Regions from separate parts of the Streptomyces sp. NPDC002463 genome, predicted to be linked through region 3. Evidence: riboswitches for the same ligand, from Rfam matches in the RefSeq annotation. Region 3 holds a riboswitch; each other region holds the start of a gene.
What was found. A riboswitch is a leader RNA that binds a small molecule or an ion and turns the genes downstream of it on or off. The one in region 3 is predicted to bind cobalamin.
Positions count from the first base shown of each region.

Region 1: it holds a riboswitch for cobalamin, as region 3 does, so the genes downstream of both, cobN (cobaltochelatase subunit CobN) here and ACFYX3_RS15370 (energy-coupling factor ABC transporter permease) in region 3, are expected to answer to the same signal.
Region 2: it holds a riboswitch for cobalamin, as region 3 does, so the genes downstream of both, ACFYX3_RS00835 (ribonucleoside-diphosphate reductase subunit alpha) here and ACFYX3_RS15370 (energy-coupling factor ABC transporter permease) in region 3, are expected to answer to the same signal.

Region 1 is NZ_JBIARL010000011.1:293,267-298,118, reverse strand. It holds gene ACFYX3_RS23755 (precorrin-2 C(20)-methyltransferase) at 1-806, opposite strand, end outside; gene ACFYX3_RS23750 (precorrin-8X methylmutase) at 803-1,438, opposite strand; gene ACFYX3_RS23745 (cobalamin biosynthesis protein CobG) at 1,453-2,682, opposite strand; cobalamin riboswitch at 2,798-2,927, shown strand; gene cobN (cobaltochelatase subunit CobN) at 2,965-4,852, shown strand, end outside.
Region 2 is NZ_JBIARL010000001.1:192,461-197,312, reverse strand. It holds gene ACFYX3_RS00835 (ribonucleoside-diphosphate reductase subunit alpha) at 1-2,262, opposite strand, end outside; cobalamin riboswitch at 2,393-2,569, opposite strand; gene ACFYX3_RS00830 (GNAT family N-acetyltransferase) at 2,578-3,078, opposite strand; gene mctP (monocarboxylate uptake permease MctP) at 3,154-4,773, opposite strand; gene ACFYX3_RS00820 (DUF3311 domain-containing protein) at 4,770-4,852, opposite strand, start outside.
Region 3 is NZ_JBIARL010000006.1:290,806-295,657, forward strand. It holds gene dhaK (dihydroxyacetone kinase subunit DhaK) at 1-510, shown strand, start outside; gene dhaL (dihydroxyacetone kinase subunit DhaL) at 537-1,154, shown strand; gene ACFYX3_RS15365 (PTS-dependent dihydroxyacetone kinase phosphotransferase subunit DhaM) at 1,154-1,582, shown strand; cobalamin riboswitch at 1,661-1,866, shown strand; gene ACFYX3_RS15370 (energy-coupling factor ABC transporter permease) at 1,895-2,593, shown strand; gene ACFYX3_RS15375 (energy-coupling factor ABC transporter substrate-binding protein) at 2,590-3,072, shown strand; gene cbiQ (cobalt ECF transporter T component CbiQ) at 3,078-3,827, shown strand; gene ACFYX3_RS15385 (ATP-binding cassette domain-containing protein) at 3,842-4,711, shown strand.

The DNA.
Region 1 (4,852 bases), on a different contig from region 3:
TCGGGGGTGAGCCAGGGTGCCCCGGCGGGGCCGGTGCCGACGACGGTGACCTCGCCCGTCTCCCGTACGGGGGGCTCCTGGTCGATACGGGAGGGGAGGACCGCCACCGAGAAGTACGGGACCGACTCGGGGTCGACCTCCGTCAGCCTCTCCGTGCGCTCGCCCCGCATGAACGCCCGCTCCACGTACCGCGCGTCGTCCAGCCGGCCCGCCCGCTCCAGGGCCCGCTTGACCGTCGGGAACGTGCGGCCGAGCTTCATCACGACCGCCGAGTCGGTGCCCGCGAGGCGGGCCGTCAGCTCGTCCTCCGGCAGGGTGCCGGGGATGATCGTGAGGACCTCCTCCGCCTCGCACAGCGGCTCGCCGAGCCGGGCGGCGGCGGCGCTCACCGAGGTGACGCCGGGGATGACGGTCGTGTCGTAGCGGTCGGCCAGCCGCTTGTGCATGTGCTGGTACGAGCCGTAGAACAGCGGGTCGCCCTCGGCGAGGACGGCGACGGTGCGGCCGGCGTCCAGGTGGGCGGCGAGGCGGGCCGCGGCCTCCTCGTAGAAGTCGTTCAGGGCGCCCCGGTAGCCGCCCGGGTGGTCCGTGGTCTCCACCGTGAGCGGGTACATCAGCCGCTCCTCGACGTGGTCCTCGCGGATGTGCTCGGCGGCGATGGAGCGCGCTATGGAGCGGCCGTGGCGGGCCGAGTGGTACGCGATCACGTCGGCGGACGCGATCGCCTTCACGGCGGCGACGGTCATCAGGTTCGGGTCGCCGGGGCCGAGGCCCACGCCGTACAGCTTGCCGGTCACGGTGGTCATGCCTGGATCTCCGCTTCGTGGGCGAGGGCGTTGAGCGCGGCGGCCGTCATCGCGCTGCCGCCGCGCCGGCCCCGTACGACCAGGTAGTCGAGGCCGAGGGTGTTCTCGGCCAGCGCGTCCTTGGACTCGGCGGCGCCGATGAAGCCGACCGGGATGCCGAGGACGGCGGCGGGCTTCCCGGCGCCCTTCGCGATCATCTCCAGGAGGTGGAAGAGGGCGGTCGGCGCGTTGCCGATGGCGACGACGGAGCCTTCGAGGCGGTCCCGCCACAGTTCGAGCGCGGCGGCCGAGCGGGTGGTGCCGAGCTCGGCGGCGAGGCCCGGGACGGCCGGGTCGGAGAGGGCGCAGAGGACCTCGTTGTCGGCGGGCAGCCGCTTGCGGGTGACCCCGCTGGCGACCATCTGCGCGTCGCAGAGGATGGGCGCGCCGGCCTGGAGGGCGGCGCGGGCGCTCGCGACGACGCCGGGGGAGTACGCGATGTCCTGCACGAGGTCGGTCATGCCGCAGGCGTGGATCATCCGGACCGCCACCTGGGCGACGTCGGCGGGCAGGCCCGCGAGGTCCGCCTCGGCGCGGATCGTGGCAAAGGACCGGCGGTAGATCTCCGTCCCGTCCTTCTCGTAGTCGAACATCCTGGTGCTCTCGCTCATCTCGTCGTGCGGGCCGTGGTCACTGCTTCGGGCAGGGCGGTACGGGGGGTGGGGACGCCGTCCACCAGGTAGGTGTCGTCGCCGGTGGCGAGGACGTCGACCCAGGCGCCGTGCGGGTGGCCGCAGCGGCGCTCGCACCCGGAGTAGTGGACGGGCAGGCCCCCGCGGTGGACGAGGCCGGCGTCCGTCCGTACGTCGGCGAGGGACTTGGCGCAGCCGGGCCGCCCGGTGCAGGCGCTGACCCCGACCGAGGGCAGGTCGGGACGGGTGACCAGGCCGTACGTCTCCAGGCCGGGCAGCCGGTCGGCGGCGGCACCGACGGCGACCACGCCACGCCAGGGCGTGAACCGCAGCTCGTCGGCCCCGTCGGCCAGGGCCCGCAGCTGGGCGGCCGTCAGGCGGCCGAGCGGGGCGAGGACGTGCAGGGCGTGCGCGCCGAGCGGGCCGGGTGCGGGCGGCGGGGACGCGGGAAGCGGCGGTACGGGTACGGGCTCCGCCGTGATCCCGGCCCGCGCGAGGGCCCCGGCCCAGTCGGGCACGTGCGTGTCGGGCAGTTCGCGGGGCCGCCAGGCCCCGTTCCCGGCGGCCTCGGCGGCGTCCAGGAACGCGAGGGCGGCGGCGAGGGCGGCCCGGACGGCGTCGGCGGCGGCGAGCCGGAACGCGTGCGGACCGAGCCGCAGCAGAGCCGACCCCTCCGGTCCTGCGATCAAGCTCACATCGCCGCCGAGCCCGGCGACGTCGCCGCGTCCGTCGTCGAGGAGGAACAGGAACCGTCCCGAAAGGGACGCGGCCCGGGGCTCCGCGCAGAGCGCCGTGTCCAGTGCGCGCGCCCACAACTGCACGTCCGCGTAGCCGAGTCCGTCGAGTCCCGCGCCGGGCGAGGCCACGATGTTGCGGACGCGCTCGTGGGTGGGCGAGGGCAGGAGGCCCGCCCCGGCCAGAAGGCCGGCCAGTTCCGCCCCGCAGCCCTCGCCGAGGCCGCGCAGCTCCGCGTTGCCGCGCGAGGTGATGCTGATCCGCCCGTCGCCCAGGCTCTCGGCGGCCCGGGCCAGGACCTCGGCCTGACGGGCCGTCAATCGCCCTGCGGGCAGGCGCAGTCGGGCCAGGCGACCGTCGTCGGCGGAGTGCAGGCGCAGCGCCCCGGGGCAGGCGTCGCCACGGTCCCGTATGCGAGCTTCGCCCGGTCGGGGCGTCGGGGGTGGGGTGGGCGGCATGGCGGCGAGCATACCCACGGGGAACCGGCTGACCACCGGGTGTGATCCGGCCGACTCTCCCGCTCTCTCCGGCCGGTGTGATCCGGCCGACCCCCTCGCTCCCTGGGGCCGGTCGGCGGCACGTTCTAGGATGCAGATCGGCATGGGGTCCCAGGACCCCGGGGAGGAAGCCCGGTGAGAATCCGGCGCGGTCCCGCCACTGTGAGCCCGTAACCCACGGGTGAGTCAGGAACTCCCGCCGTCCATACGACCACCCGGGGCGCGGACAACCCCGAGGAAGGGCCTGAGCTCGCCATGCTCCTGCTGCTGTCGCACTCCGACACCGACCTGCTCAGCGCCCGTGCGGCCGGGGGGCCGGTGGAGTACCGCTTCGCCAACCCCTCCCGCCTCCCGCTCGCCGACCTCCCCGGGCTGCTCGACGGCGCCGACCTGGTCGTCGTCCGGCTCCTCGGCGGCGTCCGCTCCTGGCAGGAGGGCCTCGACGCGATCCGCGCCGCCGGGAAGCCGGTCGTCGTGCTCAGTGGCGAACAGGCCCCCGACGCCCAGCTCATGGAGGCCTCCACCGTCCCCGTCGGCGTCGCCACCGAGGCGCACGCCTACCTGGCGCACGGCGGCCCGGCCAACCTGGAGCACCTGGCCCGCTTCCTCTCCGACACGGTCCTGCTCACCGGCCACGGCTTCGAGGCCCCGGCCGCCGCCCCCACCTGGGGCCCCCTGGAGCGGACGGCCAAGGCCACCGAGACCGGCCCGACCGTCGCCGTGCTCTATTACCGCGCCCACCACATGAGCGGGAACACCGCCTTCGTCGACGCCCTGTGCGGCGCCATCGAGCACGCCGGCGCCCGCGCCCTCCCGCTGTACGTGGCGTCCCTGCGCGCCCCCGAGGCCGAGCTGATCTCCGTCCTGCGCGGGGCCGACGCGATCGTCACGACCGTCCTCGCCGCCGGCGGCACCAAGCCCGCCGAGGCGCAGGCCGGCGGCGACGAGGAGGCCTGGGACGCGGGCGCGCTCGCCGCGCTCGACGTGCCGATCCTCCAGGCCCTGTGCCTGACCGGATCGCGGTCCGCGTGGGAGGAGAACGACGAGGGCCTCTCCCCGCTGGACGCCGCCAGCCAGGTCGCCGTGCCCGAGTTCGACGGCCGGCTCATCACCGTCCCCTTCTCCTTCAAGGAGATCGACGAGGACGGCCTGCCCGCGTACGTCGCCGACGCCGAGCGCGCGGCCCGCGTCGCCGGGATCGCCGTCCGGCACGCCCGGCTCCGCCACATCCCGAACGCCGAGAAGCGGCTGGCGCTCGTCCTCTCCGCGTACCCGACGAAGCACTCCCGCATCGGCAACGCCGTCGGCCTCGACACCCCGGCCTCCGCCGTCGCGCTGCTGCGCCGCCTGATCGCCGAGGGCTACGACTTCGGACCCGAGGCCGAGCTCCCGGGCCTGGTCTCCGGCGACGGCGACGAGCTGATCTACGCCCTCATCGAGGCCGGCGGCCACGACCAGGACTGGCTGACCGAGGAGCAGCTCGCGAAGAACCCGGTCCGCATCCCGGCCGCCGACTACAAGCGCTGGTACGCCACCCTGCCCGCCGAGCTCCGCGAGCAGGTCGAGGAGCACTGGGGCCCGGCGCCCGGCGAGATGTTCCTCGACCGCTCGCAGAACCCGGAGGGCGACATCGTCCTCGCCGCCCTGCGCCGCGGGAACCTCCTCGTCCTCATCCAGCCGCCGCGCGGCTTCGGCGAGAACCCGATCGCGATCTACCACGACCCCGATCTCCCGCCGTCCCACCACTACCTGGCCGCCTACCGCTGGATCGCCGCCCGCGCCGAGGACGGCGGCTTCGGCGCCGACGCCATGGTCCACCTCGGCAAGCACGGCAACCTGGAGTGGCTGCCCGGCAAGAACGCCGGCCTGTCCGCCGCCTGCGGCCCCGACGCGGCCCTCGGCGACATCCCGCTGATCTACCCGTTCCTCGTCAACGACCCGGGCGAGGGCACCCAGGCCAAGCGCCGCGTCCACGCGACCCTCGTCGACCACCTCGTGCCGCCGATGGCCCGCGCCGACTCGTACGGCGACATCGCGCGCCTGGAGCAGCTGCTCGACGAGTACGCGCAGATCAGCTCGATGGACCCGGCGAAGCTCCCGGCCATCCGCGCCCAGATCTGGACCCTCATCCAGGCCGCGAAGC
Region 2 (4,852 bases), on a different contig from region 3:
GGCCTGGGCGGCGCGCGCGATCCGGGTCGCCGGGCGGGAGCGCAGGTAGTACGTCGTCTTCAGGCCCTGCTTCCAGGCGTACGCGTACATCGACGACAGCTTGCCGATCGTCGGCGTCTCCATGAACAGGTTCAGCGACTGGCTCTGGTCGAGGAACGGGGTCCGCGCCGCCGCCATGTCGATGAGGCCGCGCTGCGGGATCTCCCAGGCCGTGCGGTACAGCTCGCGCACCTCGGCGGGGACCCAGGTGAAGCCGGCCACCGAGCCGTTGGAGTCGCGCAGCGCCTCGCGGGTCTGCGCGTCCCACACGCCGAGCTTCTTCAGCTCGTCGACGAGGTACGAGTTGACCTGGAGGAACTCGCCGGAGAGCGTCTCGCGCTTGAACAGGTTGGAGACCTGCGGCTCGATGCACTCGTAGACGCCGGCGATCGAGGCGATCGTCGCGGTCGGCGCGATGGCGAGGAGGAGGCTGTTGCGCATGCCGACGGCGGCGATCCGCTCGCGCAGCGCGGCCCAGCGCTCCGGCCAGTTGAGCTCCACGTCGTAGTGGTCGGGGTGCAGCACGCCCCGCGCGGTGCGGGTCTTGTCCCAGGCGGGGAGCGGGCCGCTGCGCTCGGCGAGGTCGGCGGACGCCTCGTACGCCGCGAGCATGATCCGCTCGGCGATGCGCGTCGACAGGGCGCGCGCCTCGGCCGAGTCGAACGGCAGCTTCAGCTGGAAGAAGACGTCCTGGAGGCCCATCGCACCCAGGCCCACCGGACGCCACTTGGCGTTGGAGCGGCCGGCCTGCTCGGTCGGGTAGAAGTTGATGTCGACGACCCGGTCGAGGAAGGTGACGGCCGTGCGGACGGTCTCGTCCAGGCGCTCCCAGTCGATGTCGCCGCCCGTGACGAAGGCGCCGAGGTTGACCGAACCCAGGTTGCAGACGGCCGTCTCGCCGTCGTTCGTGACCTCGATGATCTCGGTGCAGAGGTTCGAGGAGTGGACGACCGTGCCCGGCTCGGCCGTCTGGTTGGCCGTGCGGTTCGAGGCGTCCTTGAAGGTCATCCAGCCGTTGCCGGTCTGGGCCAGGGTCCGCATCATCCGGCCGTACAGGTCGCGGGCCGGCATCGTCTTGCGGGCCAGGCCGGCGGCCTCGGCCTTGAGGTAGGCGGCGTCGAACTCCTCGCCGTACAGGTCGACGAGCTCGGGCACGTCCGACGGGGAGAACAGCGACCACTCGGCGTCGGCGTTGACCCGGCGCATGAACTCGTCCGGGATCCAGTGCGCCAGGTTCAGGTTGTGCGTACGGCGCTGGTCCTCGCCCGTGTTGTCGCGGAGCTCCAGGAACTCCTCGATGTCCGCGTGCCAGGTCTCCAGGTAGACCGCGGCGGCGCCCTTGCGGCGGCCGCCCTGGTTCACGGCGGCGACGGAGGCGTCGAGCGTCTTCAGGAACGGGACGATGCCGTTGGAGTGGCCGTTGGTGCCGCGGATCAGCGAACCGCGGGCGCGGATGCGGGAGTACGACAGGCCGATGCCGCCCGCGTGCTTCGAGAGGCGCGCGACCTGGTGGTAGCGGTCGTAGATGGAGTCCAGCTCGTCCTGCGGGGAGTCCAGCAGGTAGCAGGAGGACATCTGCGGGTGGCGGGTGCCGGAGTTGAAGAGCGTGGGGGAGGACGGCAGGTAGTCCAGGCGGCTCATCAGGCCGTACAGCGCGCTCACTTCGTCCAGGGCGCGGACGCTGTCGTCCTCGGCGAGGCCGGCGGCGACGCGCAGCATGAAGTGCTGCGGGGTCTCGACCACCTTGCGGGTGATCGGGTGGCGCAGCAGGTAGCGCGAGTAGAGGGTGCGCAGACCGAAGTAGCCGAAGCGGTCGTCGCCGGCCGGGTCGATCGTCGCGTCGAGGCGCTCGGCGTGCAGGGCGACGAACTCGGCGGTGCGGTCGGCGATGAGGCCCTCGCGGTGGCCGACGGCGACGGAGGCCGAGAAGGACACGGCGCCCTGGCCGGCCGCCTCGTCGGCGATGGTGATGGTGAGGAGCCGCGCCGCGAGCCGGGAGTACGCCGGGTCCTCGGCGATCAGGCCGGCGGCCGCCTCGGTGGCCAGCTCGCGCAGCTCCGCCTCGTCCGACGTGGCGCTGCGACCGCGGAGGGCGGCGGCGGCGACCTTGCCGGGGTCGGTGTCCGGGAGGTCGGCGGTGAGATCGGTCAGGGTCCGCAGGAGTACGGTCCCGGGTCCGTCGGTCTCGATCGCTGCGGCCGGATCGGCGGGCGCGATGGTCACGTGGAGGCTCTCTCTCGCTCGGCGGGGCCGCGGGCGGGGGAGGCGGGCATGCGGGCACCCGTACGCGCGGGCGCGCCGCGTCCACCGGCCCACTCCGCGAGGCCCGGACGTCTGTGGCACCCGGAACGGACGGACCGGGCACGCTGTCGGCAGGTCCTCGGACTCACTCCGTACGAAGTGCGAAACCACACGAAGTACACCGTTGCGGGACAGTTCCGGATTCGCGCCGGATTTCCCTGCGTCGACAGCGAGGATGAGCATACATGTGGGGGGCGCCGCTTGCGGCACCCCCCACATGTTGTGTCGGTCCGGGAGTTACAACTCCAGGGCGTACGTGCGCAGCGAGTGATCGGGGATCGGCTCCCAGTCCCGTTCGGGGGTCCGGACGAAGCCCAGCCGCTCGTAGATCCGGTGCGCCGAGACCATCAGATCGGCCGTGGAGAGCACGAGCCGCGCGCAGCCGGGGAGGGATCGCGCCCGGTCCACGCAGGCGCGTACGAGGGCCTCTCCGACGCCCCGGCCGCGGGCCGCCGGAGCGACCACGAGCATCCGGAACTCGGCCTCGCCGGGGACCGCGATGTCCGCCCAGGCGGTGCCGCCCTCGGCGAAGGTGACCCCGCCGATGATCCCGCCGTCCGGGTCGACGGCGACGAGCACCTCGCTCTCGCGCGCCCGCCGGGCCGTGTCGCGGAGCACGGCCAGATAGAAGTCGTCCTCGCCGTGCAGCAGCAGCCCGTCGTTCAGGTAGGTCAGCCCGGTGAGGTCACCGAGCTCCTCGTGCTCCTCGGGCCGTACCGCCCTGATCGTGAAATCCATGGGCTCCAGTCTGCCTCCGCGGCACGCGAAGGGGGCCCGGGATTTCCCGGGCCCCCTCTTTCACGCGTCCGCGGGTCAGTGCGCTCCGGCGCCGACCTTCGGGAGGTCGCGGACTCCGGCGTCGCCCGCGTCCGCCGTGTAGTCCTCCGGCGAGGTCTCGTCGACGCCCTCGGGGGCCTTCACGGCCTTGAGGACGAAGGTCAGGACGACCGTGACGAGGACGTTGAGCACGAAGGCGGTGAGGCCGATGTAGCCGATCTCGCCGATGCCGGGGATCTCGGCGGCCGAACCGCCGAAGTGCTTCTGGGTCGGGCTGGCCACGCCGTACGCGGCGGCCGTGCCGTAGACCATGCCGACGGCCCAGCCGGCGAGCAGCGCCCAGCGGTGGAACCAGCGGGTGAACAGACCGCCGACGAGCGCCGGGAAGGTCTGGAGGATCCAGATGCCGCCGAGCAGCTGGAAGTTGATGGCGACCGTCTTGTCCATGGTGAGGACGAAGACGAGCGCGCCGACCTTCACCAGGAGGGACACCAGCTTGGAGACCTTGGTCTCCTGCTCCGGGGTCGCGTCCCTCTTGATGAAGTCCTTGTAGATGTTCCTCGTGAAGAGGTTGGCCGCGGCGATCGACATGATCGCGGCGGGGACGAGCGCGCCGATGCCGATCGCGGCGAACGCGACGCCCGCGAACCAGTCCGGGAACATGTTCTCGAACAGCTGCGGGATGGCGAGCTGGCCGTTCGTGACCTTCACGCCGGCGGCGATCGCCATGAAGCCGAGGAGGGCGAGCAGGCCCAGCATCAGCGAGTACAGCGGCAGGATCGTGGTGTTGCGGCGGATGACCTCACGGCTCTTGGAGGAGAGCGTCGCCGTGATCGAGTGCGGGTACATGAAGAGCGCGAGCGCCGAGCCGAGCGCGAGCGTCGCGTACGTCCACTGGCCCGCCTCGCCGGGCACGAGCGCGCCCTTCGGCTTCCCGGTGGCCGGGTTGACCGTCGCGTACGCCTCGCCGGCCTTGGTGAAGATCTCGTCGAAGCCGCCCAGCTTGATCGGGATGTAGATGATCGCCACCGCGATGACGATGTAGATCAGGGTGTCCTTGACGAAGGCGATGAGCGCCGGGGCGCGCAGCCCGGAGGAGTACGTGTACGCCGCGAGGACGCCGAAGGCGATGAGCAGCGGCAGGTCCTTGACGAACCAGTTGGTGTTCTCGCCGCCGCCGACGCCCATCACGTCCAGGACGGCCTGGATGCCGACGAGCTGGAGCGCGATGTACGGCATGGTGGCGAGGATGCCGGTGACCGCGACCGCGAGCGACAGGCCCTTGGAGCCGAAGCGGCCGCGCACGAAGTCGGAGGTGGTGACGTATCCGTGCTTGTGCGAGACCGACCAGAGGCGCGGCAGGAAGGTGAAGATCAGCGGGTACACCAGGATCGTGTACGGGACGGCGAAGAAGCCGGCCGCGCCCGCCGCGTAGATGGCCGCGGGGACGGCGACGAAGGTGTACGCCGTGTAGAGGTCGCCGCCGAGCAGGAACCAGGTGATCCAGGTGCCGAACGACCGGCCGCCCAGGCCCCATTCGTCGAGGCTCTCGTTCTCGGCCTTGCGCCAGCGCGCGGCCAGGAAGCCCATGACCGTGACGGCCAGGAAGAAGAAGACGAAGACGCCGAGCGCCACGCCGTTCACGCCGTCCTTCATCGCGCGTCACCTCCCTTGCGGGCGCGCTGGTCCAGCTGCCACAGCTTGTACGCGACCATGGTGAGCACCGTGGAGATCA
Region 3 (4,852 bases):
GCCGCCGCCGAGGAGGGCGCCCCGCTGGAGCGGGTGGAGGCGATCGCCCGCCGGGTGAACGAGCGGTCCCGGTCCTTCGGGGTGGCCCTGAGCGCCTGCACGACTCCGGCCAAGGGCAGTCCCACCTTCGATCTCCCGGAGGGGGAGCTGGAGTTGGGGATCGGCATCCACGGCGAGCCGGGGCGTGAGCGGCGGGGCATGATGACCTCGCGGGAGATCGCGGACTTCGCCGTCGACGCCGTCGTCGAGGACCTGCGTCCGTCCGGGCCGGTCATCGCCCTGGTGAACGGGATGGGCGCGACCCCGCTCCTGGAGCTGTACGGCTTCAACGCCGAGGTGCAGCGGGTGCTCGTCGAGCGGAACGTGCCCGTGGCCAGGACACTGGTCGGGAACTACGTGACCTCGCTCGACATGGCCGGATGCTCGGTGACCCTGTGCGAGGTCGACGAGGAGCTGCTGCGGCTGTGGGACGCTCCGGTGCAGACGCCGGCGCTGCGCTGGGGCCGGTGAGGTCCGGGACGGGAATGGGGAGCGACATGACGGAGACCTTCGGCGCCGGGTTCCTGGTGCGGTGGCTGGCCGCGGTGGCCGAGGACGTCGACCGGGAGGCGGACCGGCTCACCGAGCTGGACTCGGCGATCGGCGACGCCGACCACGGGGCCAATCTGAAGCGGGGCTTCGCCGCCGTGACGGAGACCCTGGCGAACGAGCCTCCCGCGACTCCGGGCGCGGTGCTCACCACCGCCGGGCGGCAGCTCATCTCCACCGTCGGCGGCGCTTCGGGACCGCTGTACGGGACGCTGCTGCGGCGCGCGGGGAAGGCCCTGGGCGAGGACGGGGAGGTCACCCGGGAGCGGTTGGCGGAGGCGCTCGGCGCCGGGGTGGCCGCCGTGTCGCAGCTGGGCGGTGCCCAGGTGGGCGACAAGACGATGGTGGACGCGCTCGTGCCGGCCGTGGAGGGGCTGCGGAGCTCGTACGAGGAGGCCCGCGCCGCCGCCGAGAAGGGCGCCCTGGCGACCGTCCCCCTCCAGGCGCGCAAGGGCAGGGCCAGTTATCTCGGGGAGCGGTCGATCGGGCACCAGGATCCGGGGGCGACGTCCTCGGCGCTGCTGTTCGCGGCGCTCGCCGACACCGCGCGCGCGGAGGGGGTGTGATGAGCCCCGCTCAGGTGGGCGCGGTTCCGGCTCCCGTCGGCATCGTGCTCGTCTCGCACAGTGCCGCCGTCGCGGCGGCCGTGGCCGAGCTCGCCCGCGGGCTCGCCGGCGGCGGGGACCTCGCGCCGGTCCTGCCCGCGGGCGGGACGCCGGACGGCGGGCTCGGGACGAGCAGCGAGCTGATCTGCGAGGCCGCGAAGGCCGTCGACCGGGGTGCCGGGGTCGCGCTCCTCGTCGACCTGGGCAGCGCGGTCCTCACCGTGAAGGCGCTGCTCGCCGAGGGCGACGAACTGCCCGAGGGCGCGCGGCTCGTGGACGCGCCGTTCGTCGAGGGCGCGGTCGCCGCGCTGGTGACGGCGAGCGCCGGAGGGGATCTCGACGCGGTGGCGGCGGCGGCCTCGGAGGCGTACGCGTACCGCAAGGAGTGAGCGGCGGGGCGCACGTGCGGGGAGTGACGGGGAGGACGCGGCGCGTGGTGGCCGTGTTGTGATCCGCAGGTCAACGCACTAATGTCACAGGGCCTTGGTGTACGGGAAACCGGTGCAGTACCGGTGCGGCCCTCGCCACTGTGATCGGGAGGTCCGGCTCCCTTCCCGGGGGAACACCTCGGGGAAGCCACTGGACCGTCGCGGGAGACCGCGGCGGTGTGGGAAGGCGGAGTCGGGCCGTATGACCGTCAGCCAGGAGACCGGCCAGGGTGCGTTGTCCATCCACGAGGTGCTGGAGAGGGTCTCCCGATCATGCATATAGCCGAGGGGTATCTGCCCCCTGTGCACGCCGCTGCCTGGGGCGTCGCGGCCGCTCCGTTCGTCGTCCACGGGGTGCGCGCGCTGACCCGCGAGGTGCGGTCGAATCCCGAATCCACCCTGCTGCTCGGCGCGTCCGGGGCCTTCACCTTCGTCCTGTCCGCGCTCAAGTTGCCGTCGGTGACGGGGAGTTGTTCGCATCCGACCGGTACGGGGCTGGGCGCGATCCTGTTCCGGCCGCCGATCATGGCGGTCCTGGGGACGATCACCCTGCTCTTCCAGGCCCTGCTGCTCGCGCACGGCGGACTGACCACGCTCGGCGCGAACGCCTTCTCGATGGCGATCGTCGGGCCGTGGGCGGGGTACGGGACGTACCGGCTGTTCCGGCGGTTCGGCGCGCCCCTGATGGTGGCCGTCTTCTTCGGCGCGTTCGTCGCCGACCTGTCCACGTACTGCGTCACCAGTGTGCAGCTGGCGCTCGCGTTCCCCGACCCCGGCAGCGGTGTGCCCGGCGCGCTGGCCAAGTTCGGCGGGATCTTCGCCGTGACCCAGATTCCGCTGGCGGTCAGCGAGGGTCTGCTGACCGTGCTCGTGATGCGGCTGCTCACGCAGTCCAGCAAGGGTGAGCTGACGCGCCTCGGCGTCCTCGCCCGGCCGCGGGCGGAGCGGCACGAGGAGGCGGCCGCGCGATGAGCCGGAACACCAAGATCAACGCCCTGCTGCTGCTCCTCGTGGCCGCGCTCGCGGTCCTGCCGCTCGCGCTGGGCCTCGGGGACGACAAGGAGCAGCCGTTCAGCGGGTCCGACGGGGAGGCGCAGACCGCGATCACGGAGATCCGGCCGGACTACAAGCCGTGGTTCAGCCCGCTGTACGAGCCGCCCTCCGGCGAGATCGAGTCGGCGCTGTTCGCCCTCCAGGCGGCGATCGGCGCCGGTGTCCTGGCCTACTACTTCGGCCTGCGCCGCGGCCGCCGCCAGGGCGCGGCGAGGGCCGCGGAGGCGGCGGGGCGGACCGGTGCGGTCGCGGAGGGCGAGGCGACCAACGGCGGCGGTTCCGGTACGGGTGCGGCGGGCGCCGGTGCGGACTCCGGTGCCGGCGCGACCGCCACCCGCGCGCCGGGTACGGAAGCCGGCGCGACCGGTTCCTCGCCGGTCGACGGATCGGGCGCGTAGCGCCGATGCTGCCGATCGACGCGGCGGCGCACAGCAGTCGCTGGCGCCGCCGTCACCCCCTGGAGAAGGCGTTCCTCGGCTTCGGCCTGACGCTGTGCGCGGTGGGCCTGCCGCCGTGGCCGGGCGCGGTGCTCGTGGCGGCGGCCACGCTCGCGGTGCTGCTCGGTCCGGCGGGTGTGCCGGGCCGCCAGTTGTGGCGGGCCTTCCGCATTCCCCTCGGTTTCTGTGTCACGGGCGCCGTTCCGCTGCTCTTCGAGGTGGGCGGTCCGCGAGGCCTCGTCGCCCTCGCGCCCGACGGTCCCGCGCACGCGGTCGAGCTGCTCCTCCGGACGGCCTCGGCCTCGCTCGGGGTGCTGCTCTTCGCCTTCACGACACCGGTGTCCGACGTGCTGCCCCGGCTCGTCCGGGCGGGCGTCCCGGCGCCCGTGGTCGACGTGGCGCTCGTGATGTACCGGATCATCTTCCTGCTCCTCGACTCGATGACGAAGATCCGGCAGGCCCAGGCGGCCCGGCTCGGGCACACCACCCGGGCCGCGACGTGGCGTTCGCTCGCCGGACTCGGCGCGACCACGTTCGTGCGGGCCTTCGACCGGGCGCAGCGCCTGCAGTCGGGGCTCGCCGGGCGCGGTTACGACGGGACGCTGCGGGTCCTGGTGCCCGCGTGCGCGGTCTCCCGGCGGTTCCTCACGGCGACGGGCGTGCTCCTCGCGGGGCTCGTCGCCCTCACCCTCGTACTGGAAAGGCTCCTTCCGTGACTTCCCTGACTTCCGTGACGTCTTCGGCCCCCGTCGTGGAGCTGGCGAAGGCGGGTTTCGCCTACGAGGACGGGCCCGCGGTCCTGTCGGGCGTGGACTTCGCGGTGGCGGAGGGGCGCGCGATCGCGCTCCTGGGCCGCAACGGCAGCGGCAAGACGACGCTGCTGCGGCTCCTCAGCGGCGGGCTGCGGTGCGAGAGCGGGTCGCTGCTCCTGGACGGGGCCGAGGTCGCGTACGACCGGAAGGGGCTCACCCGGCTGCGGACCACGGTGCAGCTGGTCGTGCAGGATCCGGACGACCAGCTGTTCGCGGCCTCGGTCGGCCAGGACGTGTCGTTCGGCCCGACGAACCTGGGGCTGCCCGAGGAGGAGGTACGGCTCCGGGTGCGGGAGGCGCTGGAGGCGCTGGACATCGTGGCCCTGGAGGACCGGCCGACGCACCTGCTGTCGTACGGACAGCGGAAGCGGGCGGCGATCGCGGGCGCCGTGGCGATGCGGCCCCGGGTGCTGATCATGGACGAGCCGACGGCCGGGCTCGACCCGCACGGGCAGGAGCGGCTGCTCGACGCCCTGGAGCGGCTGCGGGCGGCGGGGACGACGGTGGTGATGGCGACCCACGACGTGGATCTGGCGCTGCGCTGGGCCGACGAGGCGGCGGTGCTCTCCCCCGCCGGTCTGCGCACGGGCCCGGTCGCCGAGCTGCTCGCGGACGACGACCTGCTGGCCGCGGCCCGGCTGCGCCGGCCCTGGGGCACGTCGGTGGCGCGCGTCCTGCGGACGCACGGCCTGCTGGCGGCGGGCGCGGCGGAGCCCCGCACTCCGGAGGACCTGGACGCGTGGGCGGCAGCGGCGGAGGTGGCGGGCGGCCCGAGCCGCTCCTCGTGAGCCCGGGGCGCCGGGCTCCGGCGCGGCGCCCTGCCCCGGTCCGCGACACGCCCGCCCGGCGCTCTCGGGGTCCGGTACACATCGCGCCCGGCGCTTCCCCGGGGTCCGGTACGTGTCCGCCCGACGCCTCTCCCCGGCCCC